DNA from 2 places in the Mycobacterium sp. NGS26 genome. Region 1 is predicted to be linked to the other one. Evidence: predicted binding sites of a transcription regulator. Region 1 holds the regulator's gene; the other holds the start of a gene.

Region 1 (6,769 bases):
GCCAACGGGATGCGCGACCTGCTGTCCGTGCTGGACATCGAGCGGGTGACCATCGTGGGTCATTCGCTGGGCGGCGGCGTGGCGATGCAATTCGCCTACCAGTTCCCGCATCTGGTCGACCGGCTGATCCTGGTCGCCGCCGGCGGGGTTACCAAGGACGTCAACGTCGTCTTCCGGCTGGCCTCGTTGCCGATGGGCAGCGAGGCCCTGGCCCTGCTGCGGCTGCCCCTGGTGCTGCCGGCGGTTCAGCTGGCGGGGCGGCTGGCGGGCCTGGCGATCGGATCCACCGACCTGGGGCGTGACCTGCCCAACGTGCTGCGGATACTGGACGACCTGCCCGAGCCGACGGCCTCGGCGGCGTTCAGCCGCACCCTGCGGGCCGTGGTGGATTGGCGGGGACAGATCGTCACCATGCTGGACCGATGTTATTTGACCGAAGCCATCCCGGTGCAGATCATCTGGGGCAGCCGCGACGTCGTCGTCCCCGTCCGGCACGCCCACATGGCGCACGCCGCGATGCCCGGCTCCCGGCTGGAGATCTTCCAGCGCTCCGGCCACTTCCCCTTCCACGACGACCCGGCCCGTTTCATCGACGTCGTGCAGCGCTTCGTCGACACCACCGAGCCCGCCGAATACGACCCGGCCGCGCTGCGCGAGTTGCTCCGCACCGGCAGCGGCGAGCGGACCGTCACCGGTCCCGCCGGCACCCGCGTCGCGGTCCTCAACGCCATGGGCTCCGACGAACGCAGCGCCACCTGATCATCGCTTGCCCCTGGGTCGTACAGTCGGTCCATGGGTATCGACGTGACGGTGCTGCGCGTGTTCACCGATCCGGACCGCAACTTCGGCAATCCGCTCGGCGTGGTGGACGCGGCCCAGGTCGAACCCCGCGACCGGCAGCGGCTGGCCACCCAATTGGGCTACAGCGAAACGATATTCGTCGATCTGCCCGCCGCCGGCTCCACCACCGCGCACGCCACGATCTACACGCCGCGAACCGAGATCCCGTTCGCGGGACATCCGACCGTCGGCGTTTCCTGGTGGCTGCGCGACCGGGGCACGCCGATCAACACGCTGCGGGTGCCGGCCGGCGTGGTGCAGGTCGGCTACGAGGGCGACCTCACGGTCATCAGCGCGCGCTCGGAGTGGGCCCCCGAATTGTTCGTCCACGAACTCGATTCGGTTGACGAGCTGCTGGCCGCCGACCCCGCCGATTATCCCGACGACACCGCCCACTACCTGTGGGCGTGGACCGACGAATCCGCCGGGTCACTGCGCGCCCGCATGTTCGCCGCGAATCTCGGTGTGCCGGAAGACGAGGCGACGGGCTCCGCGGCGATCCGCATCACCGACCACCTCAGCCGCGACCTGCACATCACGCAGGGCAACGGGTCGAGGATCGAGACCATCTGGAGTCCCGAGGGCTGGGTGCGGGTGGCCGGGCGCGTCGTCAACGACGGTGTGACACAGGTGAATTGAGCGCGCGCGGTTTAGGCCTTGCGGTGCAACGTCGCGGAGAGGTGATGCTGCATGGGTTGCCCCACGGCGCCCATCCGCACCGAGTACGACAGCTCGTCGCCGTCGATCCGCAGGGAGCGTCCGAGCGCGGACACCTCTTTGGCGGTCGGGGTCAATCCGACGTCGGTGGTGGACAACTCGACCTCGATGACGCCGCCGGTCACCGAATAGGTGCCCACCTCGATCTCGGTGATGCCGCTGGGGTGGGCCAGCACCAGCTCGACCTGACCCGGCTGCGGCACCCGCAGATAGCCGGTCTCGGCGTGCAGGGGTTTGCCGTCGGCCACCGCCTTGGTCTTCTGCGCGTAGGCCAGAAACGGCTTGCCCACATGGGAGAACACGACCTCCTCGAGGTACTCGAAGGGCTGGATCGTGGGGTATTCGCCGGCGCCTCGACCGGCCCAGGTGCCGAGCAGTGGCGCCAGGGCCTCGAGATCGGGATGCAAGTCGGCAGGCATGAAAAACAGCGTAGTCCGGCGGGCACTGGCCCCCGGGACGCCGGTGGGTCAGCTCGGCGTGGACACCTTGCGGTGCGCGCGCAGCGCCTCGATCTCGCGCTCGAAATCGTCGGCCGACGAGAACGACCGATACACCGACGCGAATCGCAGGTAGGCCACCTCGTCCAGGTCGCGCAACGGCCCGAGGATGGCCAGGCCGACCTCGTGGCTGGGGACCTCCGGCGAACCGGCGGCCCGCACGGTGTCCTCGACCTGCTGGGCCAGCAGGTTGAGTGCGTCCTCGTCCACCTGGCGGCCCTGGCAGGCGCGGCGGACCCCCTTGATGACCTTCTCCCGGCTGAACGGCTCGGTCACCCCGCTGCGCTTGACCACGGCCAGGACCGCGGTTTCCACGGTGGTGAACCGGCGGCCGCATTCGGGGCAGGACCGGCGGCGCCGAATGGCCTGGCCCTCATCGGTTTCCCGCGAGTCGATCACCCTGGAGTCGGGATGCCGGCAGAACGGGCAGTGCATGGCCGCTCCTTCGCCGTGCTGACACCTCGCGGAACAGTCCGAGCGTACCCGTGCGCCGCCCCGGGAGGCCAACGCAACCGCGGTGCGCGCGCGCCCGTCGCCGCGAGGACCGAGCGGCCTTGGCCCGCTGCGGCTTTCGCAGTGCACCGGGGCGCCGTCAGCCGACCGGGGCGATCAGCGTCTGCCCGGCGGCCAGCGCCGGCGAGTTCAGGTCGTTGAGTTCGCGGATCCGGTCGGCAACCTGGCGAGCGGGCGCGTCCGGCGCCACCCGGTGCGCGACGTCCTGCAGGGACTCCCCGGCCTCGACGCGCACGACGGCCAGCTTGTCGGGCACCGGGGCGGCCGAACCGCCGGAGTCGCCGTTGGCCAGCTGGCCGAGGTTCGCGACCAGGCCGAGCCACAGCGTGATCGCGCCGGCGAGCAGCGCCAGCCCGACCGTGGTCAGCATCGTGACGGGCCGCCTGCGATGCGGCGCGACCGACATCGCGACGCCGGTGCCGTGGTAGCGCAGCGGCGCCCCGGCGGGCCGTGAGCTGCCCGGACGGCGGGGCCGGACCGGGCGCTCCCCCTGGTGGCGAGGCCCGTCGGCCGGCGCCCCGGCCGGGCGCCGGATGCCGCTGGTGCGCGGCGAGAGTGTGTGGATGACTGTCATGTGCGTTCCTCCGGTCAACTGGTCCTCGCTCGTGTGTTCGACTATATTCGCTCACCCGTTCGAAACCCGAACATTTGAGCGAAGCGTGTCGGACGAGCCAAACGCTAAACCACACCACCGACAAACCGCGTCGGTGCCTCCTCCTGACATGCAGCACAAATACCCGATACCCGCAAAAGTTACACACGTGTAATTCACCCGCCGTAGGGTCTTGACGCACCATCCCTAGGGTCTTTAGGCCTTGTTCCGGCCCGGTGTCGGCCCGGGCGACACGCGACTCGAACACATGTTTGATTATCGGCCGCCGGGCGGCTACATTCAGTGCCATGAGCGACAGCAACGACACTTCAGCCGCCGGCGCGGCCGGCCGGTTGCATTCCGTGGATCCATCGCTTACCGAGCGGCAGCGCACCATCCTCAACGTCATCCGGCAGTCGGTGACCAGCCGCGGCTATCCGCCCAGCATCCGGGAGATCGGTGACGCCGTCGGCCTGACGTCGACGTCCTCGGTGGCCCACCAGCTGCGCACCCTGGAGCGCAAGGGGTACCTGCGCCGCGACCCGAACCGTCCCCGGGCCGTCGACGTCCGCGGTGTCGAGGACACCCCGGCCGTCGCGGTGCCCGTCACCGACGTCGCCGGCTCGGACGCCCTGCCGGAACCCACCTTCGTGCCCGTGCTCGGGCGCATCGCGGCCGGTGGGCCGATCCTGGCCGAGGAGGCGGTCGAAGACGTCTTCCCGCTGCCCCGTGAGCTGGTCGGCGAGGGCGCGCTGTTCCTGCTCAAGGTCGTCGGCGACTCGATGGTCGAGGCCGCGATCTGTGACGGCGACTGGGTTGTGGTGCGGCAGCAGAATGTCGCCGACAACGGCGACATCGTCGCCGCCATGATCGACGGCGAGGCCACCGTCAAGACGTTCAAGCGCGCGGGCGGTCAGGTGTGGCTGATGCCGCACAACCCGGCGTTCGATCCGATCCCGGGCAACGACGCGACCGTGCTCGGCAAGGTCGTCACGGTGATTCGCAAGATCTGACGCGGAATCTTATTGTGCGGCAACGAGATTGAGACGTTCGCGGGTCAGTCCGCCCTGGTGAAGCCGTTGACCTGGGCGACTTCCTCGCTGGACATCCAGAGCTCGGCCAGCGTGTCCTGGTAGAGCCCGCTGTCGGGGGTGTAGTACAGGCCGAAGCTGGCGTTGACCTTGATGGGATATCCCTCGGGCGCCTGATACGGGTCGTCCAGGGGCAGGTGGATGGTCGGGCGCCCGGGTGAGCCCAGTCCCGCGCCGGCCGGTTCCTCCTCGGTGTCGACGGCCGCGTGCCGCCCGGACCGCGGGGCGGCGGCGGGCGTGACGGCGCCCGGCGCTGCGACATCCGGCGCCGTGTGCGGAACCGCGACGTCCGGGTACCCGGCGCCCGAATCGACCGCCTCGGGCGCCGCCGGGGGGTAGGCCTCGTCCGGATGGGCGGCATCCGCGGGGGCATGCGGAACGGCCACGTCCGGGTAGGCGGCCTCGATGTCGGCGGCCTCCGGGTACTCCTCATCGGGGTAGGCGGCTTCCAGGACGTCTTCGGGGGCGGCTTCGGGATGCTCGGGCTCGGCCCGAACACCCTGCGCCACAACACCTTCCGCGACAACGGGTATGGAATCGGTGTCGACCGCGTCGGGGTCCTCCTGCTCATCCTCCCTGGACCCGGACGGCCATTCGCCGCCGTATTCGTCCCCGGCCTCGTCGCCCCGCGACCAGCTGACCCGCGCCGACCCGGCGCCCACCGGCTCCTCCTCGGAGGGCCGCGGCTCGCCGAAGCCATAGTGCTCGGCGGCGACATCGGCTTCCTCGTGGCCCCACCTGTCGTCGGCGTCGTAGCCACCGACGTCCACGTCGCGGTCGAACTCGTAGGCGGCGAGCTCCCGGGCCGTGCGACGGCGGCGCGCCCCGACCACCACATACCCCAACACCGCGAACAATGCCGCGATCGGAATTAGCGCCAGCAGGTACCACCAGTTCCAGGCGAACTTCTTGGCGTGGGGAGGCATCGCCGCGCCGCTGGGCTGGTTCTGGCCCGACACCTGCAGGCCGGACAGCAGCGGCGCCAGGTTGGACGGCTCGGTGGCGAACGTGTTCTTCGCGCGGTTCCACGAGATCTTGCCGCCGGCGAACTTCTGGGAGATCACGTCGCCGTCCACCGCCTGATCGGCGACCGGCACGCCCAGTTTGCCGCCGGGGCCGCGAAGCTTGTCCCAGGCCGCCTTCATGGCGCCGCGCACGACGAACGCGCCGTGCTGGGACGTCCAGAAGATCACCGGCTTGTCGGCCGCGGCGAACGCGGAGACCCGGCTGCCGGGGACGCCGCCGTCGGACTCGTTGGCGATCGGGAAGCCCAGGTCGCTGCCGACCGGCCCGCCCAGCGACTCGTACTTGGCCAGCACGTCGCTCTCGATGGCGTTCGCGCCGGTGGCCTGGCTGAAGAACACCTTGCCGCCGGCGAAGTTCTGGGCGATCCCGTCGCCGCCGATGGGATATTGGCCGCCCTGCTTGGCGCCCAGCGGACCCGAGGCGCCGCCCGCGGCGCGCCACGCCATGTTGATCGCCGCGGTGGGATCGGTCGCCACCTGAAGGCCCTTGAGCTGGTCGGCCAGCGCCGGCGGGGTGGTGCTGAAGTCCTTGGTCTTCCGGTTCCAGGAGATCTGGCCGCCGGTGAACTTCTGCGAGGTGACCTCGCCGTCGTAGGTCTCGTCGCCGACCGGGGCGCCGAGCACGCCGCCCGAGCTGCCGAGCTTGTCCCACGCGGCGTTCATCGCGCCGCGCACCACGAAGGCGCCGTGCTCGGACGTCCAGAAGATCACCGGCTTGTCGCTGGCGGAGAACGTGGCCACCCGGCTGTCCGGCCCGGCGAGGCCGGGGACCTCGTTGATGGTCGGAAATCCCAGGTCGCTGTTGGCCGGGCCGCCGAGCGCCTCGTATTTGTCGAGGATCGGCCCGTAGACGAATTTGGCGCCGGTGTCGGTGGTGTAGAACATCTTGCCGCCGTCGAAGTCCAGCGCGAACCCGTCGCCGACCGGGTAGACGTCGCCCTTCCTGGGGCCCAGGGGTGAACTGTCGCCGCCGGCCTTCTCCCACGCCGCCATGATGGCCGCCTCGGCGTCGCCGATCGGGGACGCCGAGGCCGTGGGCGCCAGGAACGCCGCGGCCACCACCGCGGCCGCCATGCTCACCAGCGCGCGCCCGAACAGCCTGCGCAGTGGACCTCTCTGCGGTTTCACCAAGCCTCCCAGCCGACGGATATGCCCCTTGTTGCGGCCATGCCCGCACCCTGCAGACCCTGCGAGCGGGTGATACCCCCACCGCGAGTTGGCAACCCGCATCGGTACGCGTTATCGCCGGGCTCGCATAACTTTGCTCCAGCGACCGGAGAATTCGAAGCCAAATCACGAATTTTACGAAAACGGATATCACTCCGATGTCGAAATGATGCGGGGCCACAGCCATGTCGCGACCATTCGGTCCGCAGGTCGCGCGTCATCACCGGAGTGCGGGCAGCAAAACGCATGCGCCGACGGTACGCGAGGCCGTCGATCGAAGCGGGATATACCCGGCCAAAACACCGATCGGCGCACGGTTGAATTTGC
Region 2 (6,769 bases), on a different contig from region 1:
CTCGCGGGCGGCCACCAGGCCCGTCACCGTCGACGGCGAGACCGGCATCCCGCGTTCGTCGACCACGAAGCAGCGGTCGGCGTCGCCGTCGAACGCCAGCCCGATATCGGCGCCGGTGTCGCGCACGTACTTCTGCAGGTCCGCCAGGTTCGCCGGGTCGAGCGGATTGGCCTCGTGGTTGGGAAACGAACCGTCGAGCTCGAAGTACAACGGCAACAACGTGATCGAATCGATCGCGCCGAGCACGGCCGGCGCCGTGTGCCCGGCCATGCCGTTGCCGGCGTCCACGGCCACCCGCAGCGGGCGCAGCCCCGAGGTGTCCACCAGCGAGCGCAGGAACTCGCCGTAGTCGGCGAGCACATCGCGATCGGTGACGCCGCCCGCCGGCCCGTCATAGCCTGGGATCCCGGCGATCACGTCGTCGGCGATCTCCCCCAGCCCGGTGTCCGCGCCGACCGGCTTGGCCCCCGCCCGGCACAGCTTGATGCCGTTGTAGGCCGCCGGGTTGTGGCTGGCGGTGAACATCGCGCCCGGGCAATCCAGCAACCCCGAAGCGAAGTAGAGCTGATCGGTGGACGACAAACCGATGCGCACCACATCGAGGCCCTGGCCGGCGACCCCGGTCGCGAACGCCGCGGCCAGTGGCGGCGAGCTGTCCCGCATGTCGCGGCCGACGACCACCCGTCGCGCGCCCTCGGCGCGCATCAGCCTGGCGAACGCGGCGCCGACGTCGGCGACCAACGCGTCGTCGAGCTCCTCGCCCACCAGCCCGCGTACGTCGTAAGCCTTGATGACACGGTGGACAGCCGCGGCGGGCCGAGACATGCGGAGGCTCCTGACGACTACTTGCTTGGACGGGTCTTCGTGGACTCTTGGGGTCAGCCTATCGGCCCCACAAAGTTATGGGCCCAAACGGTGCACAGGGTTCGCAGCGGTGCTAGTCGGCCGGGTCGGGCAACACCCGCAGATGCCCGCGGCGGCGTCCGGAGCGATGCTCGGGCGGGGCGAGCAGCCCGCCGCTCGGCGCGGTGGCCTGGGCCCCGGCGGGGTGCATGTCGGCGGAGAAGCCGTTCAGCGGCGCGCCGGTGCCGCCCCGGTGGGCCAGCCCCGCACCGCCCGGGCCCTCGCGCACCGCGTCGGCCAGCGCCACCAGGTCGTCCTCGTCGGGGTTGGGCAGCGGCCCGGCGTGGCGCACCAGGTCCCAGCCGCGGGGCGCGGTGATCCGGCCGGCATGGCCGACGCACAGGTCCCACGAATGCGGTTCGCGCGCGGTGGCGAGCGGGCCCACCACAGCCGTCGAGTCCGAGTAGACGAACGTCAAGGTCGCCACGGCGTAGTGCGGACACCCGGGCCGGCAACAGCGACGGGGAACGTTCACGACGAAAGGCTATCGTGGACAAACGCCGCCGAAGCGCCGGACACGCGCAACGGTTCGACCCCCGATGTTCAACCGTTACCATCGGGCCGGTGAACAATTCCCGTGGCGATTCGCGCGGTTCGCCGCGAAACGGTCGGGGCCGCTGGGCTTCACACCGGGCCACCCGGCGGGGCCGCGACATGCGCGGGCCGCTGCTGCCGCCGACGGTGCCGGGTTGGCGCAGCCGGGCCGAGCGGTTCGACATGGCGGTGCTGGAGGCATACGAACCGATCGAGCGGCGCTGGCACGAGCGGGTGTCCGAGCTCGACGTGGCCGTCGACGAAATCCCGCGCATCACCGCGAAGGATCCGGAGAGTGTGCAGTGGCCGCCGGAGGTCATCGCCGACGGGCCGATCGCCCTGGCCCGCTTGATACCGGCGGGGGTGGACGTCCGCGGCAACGCCACGAGGGCGCGAATTGTGTTGTTCCGCAAGCCAATCGAGAGACGGGCGAAGGACACCGTCGAACTCGGCGAGTTGTTGCACGAAATCCTGGTGGCTCAGGTGGCCATCTATCTGGACGTGGAACCTTCGGTCATCGACCCGACGATCGACGACGAATGAGCCGGTAGCTCAGATGATGCCGCGCTTGAGGCGGCGGCGCTCGCGCTCGGAAAGACCGCCCCAGATGCCGAAGCGTTCGTCATGCGCCAGGGCGTATTCCAGGCACTCGTGACGAACCTCGCAACCCAGGCAGATCTTCTTGGCCTCGCGGGTGGAACCACCCTTCTCGGGGAAGAAGGCCTCGGGATCGGTTTGCGCGCACAGCGCGCGGTCCTGCCATTGGTCCGGGGTGGGCGGCAGGGGTTCGGGTTCGAATGCGACTGGCGCATCGGGAACCACGGTCAGATGCGGGCGCGCAATTGGCGCCGGCGTCGCACCAATACTGGTGTGCGGTGTGCTTGCCATAACGCCCCGAAGGTGTTCAAAAGACATGCGTCGTCCGCCTCCTCAGGTTGATATTGAGAGAGTGATTTTTTTCCACTGTTCTGATGTACAGACAATTCGAACAAGTGATCGAATCTCGGTCTGCGACACCGGAACCGGCCGGCCAACCGGGAAATGACACTGATGTGATTAGACACGGGTTGACCAGCCGGGTCAAGCACTTTGGCGCATTTCCATACCATCTCGTGATCAAATTTCGGCGTTTCTGTTGTTATCGGCTCTCGGCGTGTCGGTCACAGCCAAGTAAAACCCCCCATTGCGGTCGTTCGAAATGCGCCCCGCTGCCGCCCGTCAGGCGTGCGGCCGGGCCCCCCTCGCCGGCCGGTACTGTCGTGCGGTGTGAAGGTCACCGTGCTGGTCGGCGGGGTCGGCGGCGCCCGGTTCCTGCTCGGGGTCCAGCAGCTGCTCGGGCTGGGTCAGTTCCAGTCGCAAGGGCGCCCGGATGCTCAGGCCCACGAGCTGACTGCCGTCGTCAACGTCGGCGATGACGCGTGGATCCACGGTTTGCGTGTCTGCCCCGATTTGGACACCTGCATGTATACCTTAGGTGGAGGCGTCGATCCAGAACGGGGTTGGGGCCACCGCGACGAAACCTGGCATGCCAAAGAGGAATTGGCGCGTTACGGTGTGCAGCCGGACTGGTTCCAGCTCGGCGACCGCGACCTGGCCACCCACCTGGTGCGCACCCAGATGCTGCAGGCCGGCTACCCGCTGTCGCAGATCACCACGGCGCTGTGCGACCGCTGGCAGCCCGGCGCCCGGCTGCTGCCGGCCACCGACGACCGTTGCGAGACACACGTGGTGATCACCGATCCGGCCGACGACAGCCGTCGGGCCATCCACTTCCAGGAGTGGTGGGTGCGCTACCGGGCGAAGGTGCCCACCCACAGCTTCGCCTTCGTCGGCGCCGAAAAGGCCGGCGCCACAACCGAAGCGGTGGCGGCGATCGGCGAGGCCGACGTCCTCCTGCTGGCGCCGTCCAACCCGGTGGTCAGCGTCGGCGCCATCCTGGCCGTCCCGGGCATCCGCGGCGCGCTGCGGGGAGCCGCCGCCCCGGTGGTCGGCTATTCGCCGATCATCGGTGGAAAGCCGTTGCGCGGCATGGCCGATGCGTGCCTGTCGGTGATCGGGGTCGAATCCACCGCCGAGGCGGTCGGCCGGCACTACGGGGCGCGCAGCGACACCGGGATCCTGGACTGCTGGCTGGTGCACGAGGGCGATCACGCCGACATCGACGGGGTCGCCGTGCGCTCGGTGCCGCTGTTGATGAGCGACCCGAAGGCGACGGCCGAGATGGTCGCCGCGGGGCTGGACCTCGCGGGCGTGGCGGCGTGACCGCGCCCGCCGAGCACGGCAGCGCCGCCGCGATCGAGATCCTGCCCGTCGCGGGGCTTCCGGAGTTCCGGCCCGGGGACGACCTGAGCGCGGCGCTGGCCGCCGCCGCGCCCTGGCTGCGCGACGGCGACGTCGCGGTGGTCACCAGCAAGGTGGTGTCCAAGTGCGAGGGGCGGCTGGTGCCCGCGCCGCGCGACGCCGAGGAGCGCGATCGGCTGCGGCGCAAGCTCGTCGACGACGAGGCGGTCCGGGTGCTGGCCCGCAAGGGCCGGACCCTGATCACCGAGAACCGGCTGGGGCTGGTCCAGGCCGCCGCGGGCGTGGACGGCTCCAACGTCGGCGCCGACGAGCTCGCGCTGCTGCCGGTGGACCCGGATGCCAGCGCCGCCGCGCTGCGCGCCGGCCTGCGCGAGCGGCTCGGCGTCGACGTCGGCGTGGTCATCACCGACACGATGGGCCGCGCCTGGCGCAACGGCCAGATCGACGCGGCGGTCGGCGCCGCGGGTGTGACTGTGCTGCAAGGCTATTCGGGGGCCGTCGACCGGCACGGCAACGAGCTGGTGGTCACCGAGGTCGCGGTCGCCGACGAGATCGCCGCGGCCGCCGATCTGGTCAAGGGCAAACTGACCGCCACGCCGGTGGCCGTGGTGCGCGGGCTCGCCAAGCGGGTGGTCGCCGACGACGGCTCGACCGCCCGGCGGCTGCTGCGGCCCGGCGACGAGGACCTGTTCTGGCTCGGCACCGCCGAGGCCCTCGAGCTGGGCCGCCGGCAGGCGCAGCTGTCGCGCAGATCGGTGCGCCGGTTCAGCGCCGAGCCGGTGCCGCCGGAGCTGGTCGAGGCGGCCGTCGCCGAGGCGCTCACCGCGCCGGCCCCGCACCACACCCGGCCGGTGCGGTTCGTGTGGCTGCAGACGCCGGCCACCCGGACCCGGCTGCTGGACGCGATGAGGGACAAGTGGCGCGCGGACCTCGCCGGCGACGGCCGGCCCGCGGAGTCGATAGAGCGCCGGGTGGCGCGCGGCCAGATCCTCTACGACGCACCCGAGGTCGTCATCCCGATGCTGGTCCCCGACGGCGCGCACAGCTATCCCGACGCCGCCCGCACCGACGCCGAGCACACCATGTTCACCGTCGCCGTCGGGGCGGCCGTGCAGGCGCTGCTGGTCGGGCTGGCGGTGCGCGGGCTGGGCAGCTGCTGGATCGGCTCGACGATCTTCGCCGCCGACCTGGTCCGCGCCGAGCTGCAGCTGCCGCCCGACTGGGAGCCGTTGGGCGCCATCGCGATCGGCTACCCCGCCGAACCGGCCGGCCTGCGCGATCCGGCCGACGCCGGGGATTTGTTGATCCGCAAGTGATACTGGGCCGATGAAGACGTTCGCGGGCAAGGCGGCGGCGTCGGCCGACAAGGTCCGCGGCGGCTACTACACGCCGGCGCCCGTGGCCCGGTTCCTGGCCCGCTGGGTGCGCGAGGCCGGCCCGCACATCGTCGAGCCGTCCTGCGGCGACGGCCGGATCCTGTGCGAGCTGGCCGCGCTCGGCGCTCGGGTGCGCGGCGTCGAACTCGTCGCGCACGAGGCCCGCAAGGCGCGGCGGTTCGCTCCCGTCGACGCGCAAAGCCTGTTCGCCTGGCTCGCCGAGGCCGACGCCGGCTGGGACGGGGTCGCGGGCAACCCGCCCTACATCAGGTTCGGCAACTGGGCGCCCGACCAGCGCGACCCGGCCCTGGACCTGATGCGGCGCGAGGGCCTGCGCCCCAGCAGGCTGACCAACGCCTGGGTGCCGTTCGTCGTCGCGAGCACCGTCTTGGTGCGCGACGGTGGACGCGTCGGATTGGTGCTGCCCGCCGAGCTGCTGCAGGTCGGCTACGCCGCGCAGCTGCGCGAGTTCCTGCTGAGCCGGTTCCGTGAGATCACGCTGCTGACGTTCGAGCGGTTGGTGTTCGACGGCGTCCTGCAGGAGGTCGTGTTGTTCTGCGGCGTCGCCGGTACGGGCCCCGCGCGGATACGCACGGTGCACCTCCCCGATGCCGATGCGCTGACCGCTTTGACCCCGGCCGAGCTTGACGTCGAATCGGCCCCGGCGCTGCTGCACGAAAAGGAGAAGTGGACCAAGTACTTCCTGGACCCCGCCGCGATCCGGCTGCTGCGCACGCTCAAGCGGTCGCCCACCCTGACGCGGCTGGGCTCGCTCGCCGATGTCGACGTGGGCATCGTGACGGGCCGCAACAGCTTCTTCACCTTCACCGACGCGCAGGCCCGCGAACTCGGGCTGCTGGCCCACTGCGTCCCGCTGGTCTCGCGCAGCGCCCAGCTGTCCGGCCTGGTGTACGACAACGATTGCCGCGCAAGCGATGTCGCCGCGGGGCAGCGGACCTGGCTGCTCGACGCCCCGCGCGAGCCGGGCGATCCCGCCCTGGTCGCCCACATCGCCGCGGGGGAGGCCGCCGGCGTCCACCGCGGCTACAAGTGCTCGGTCCGCAAGCCGTGGTGGGCCACACCGTCGCTGTGGGTTCCCGACCTGTTCATGCTGCGCCAGATCCACCGGGCGCCCCGGCTGACCGTCAACGCCGCCGCGGCGACGAGCACCGACACCGTGCACCGGGTGCGGTTGCGCCCCGGGGTGGATCCCGCCGCGCTCGCCGCGGTGTTCCACAACAGCGCGACGTTCGCCTTCGCCGAGATCATGGGCCGCAGCTACGGCGGCGGGATCCTGGAGTTGGAGCCGCGCGAGGCCGAGCAGCTGCCCATTCCCCCGCCGTCGTGCGCCGGCGCCGAGCTCGCCTGCGATGTCGATCTGTTGTTGAAGGCCAACGAGATCGACAAGGCGCTCGACGTGGTGGACCGCCGGGTGCTGATCGACGGGCTGGGCTGGGCGCCGGACGTCGTTTCGCAGTGCCGGTCGGCGTGGGTGGCGCTGCGCGATCGCCGGGCCGGGCGGGGCTCCCGGTGAGCGTTCGCGACTCGGCGATCGCGATCCTCACCGACTGGCAGGCGCCCGATCCGGCGCAGGATTCGCTGCGGCACGCCGTGCTCGCGTTCGTGCACGGCCGCCCCGACGCCTGCCGTCGCGA

What was found. Region 1 encodes LexA, which represses DNA repair genes until DNA is damaged. Its sites were predicted from a motif close to CGAACANNTGTTCG; they were not measured.
Region 2: cofD (2-phospho-L-lactate transferase) is a predicted target of LexA. The motif match lies at 2,423-2,436, and genes of this name have one in related genera.

Annotation. Positions count from the first base shown of each region.
Region 1 covers NZ_JCALDU010000002.1:338,271-345,039, reverse strand. Annotated here, with positions in the region: gene AC5Y6X_RS07740 (alpha/beta fold hydrolase) at 1-759, shown strand, start outside; gene AC5Y6X_RS07735 (PhzF family phenazine biosynthesis protein) at 793-1,479, shown strand; gene AC5Y6X_RS07730 (peroxynitrite isomerase) at 1,491-1,976, opposite strand; gene nrdR (transcriptional regulator NrdR) at 2,025-2,489, opposite strand; gene AC5Y6X_RS07720 (LysM peptidoglycan-binding domain-containing protein) at 2,647-3,141, opposite strand; gene lexA (transcriptional repressor LexA) at 3,468-4,172, shown strand; gene AC5Y6X_RS07710 (sunset domain-containing protein) at 4,217-6,382, opposite strand.
Region 2 covers NZ_JCALDU010000007.1:263,591-270,359, forward strand. Annotated here, with positions in the region: gene AC5Y6X_RS22395 (phosphomannomutase/phosphoglucomutase) at 1-825, opposite strand, end outside; gene AC5Y6X_RS22400 (DUF3499 domain-containing protein) at 938-1,378, opposite strand; gene AC5Y6X_RS22405 (metallopeptidase family protein) at 1,558-1,980, shown strand; gene AC5Y6X_RS22410 (WhiB family transcriptional regulator) at 1,990-2,325, opposite strand; gene cofD (2-phospho-L-lactate transferase) at 2,704-3,699, shown strand; gene AC5Y6X_RS22420 (coenzyme F420-0:L-glutamate ligase) at 3,696-5,054, shown strand; gene AC5Y6X_RS22425 (Eco57I restriction-modification methylase domain-containing protein) at 5,065-6,648, shown strand; gene AC5Y6X_RS22430 (NUDIX hydrolase) at 6,645-6,769, shown strand, end outside.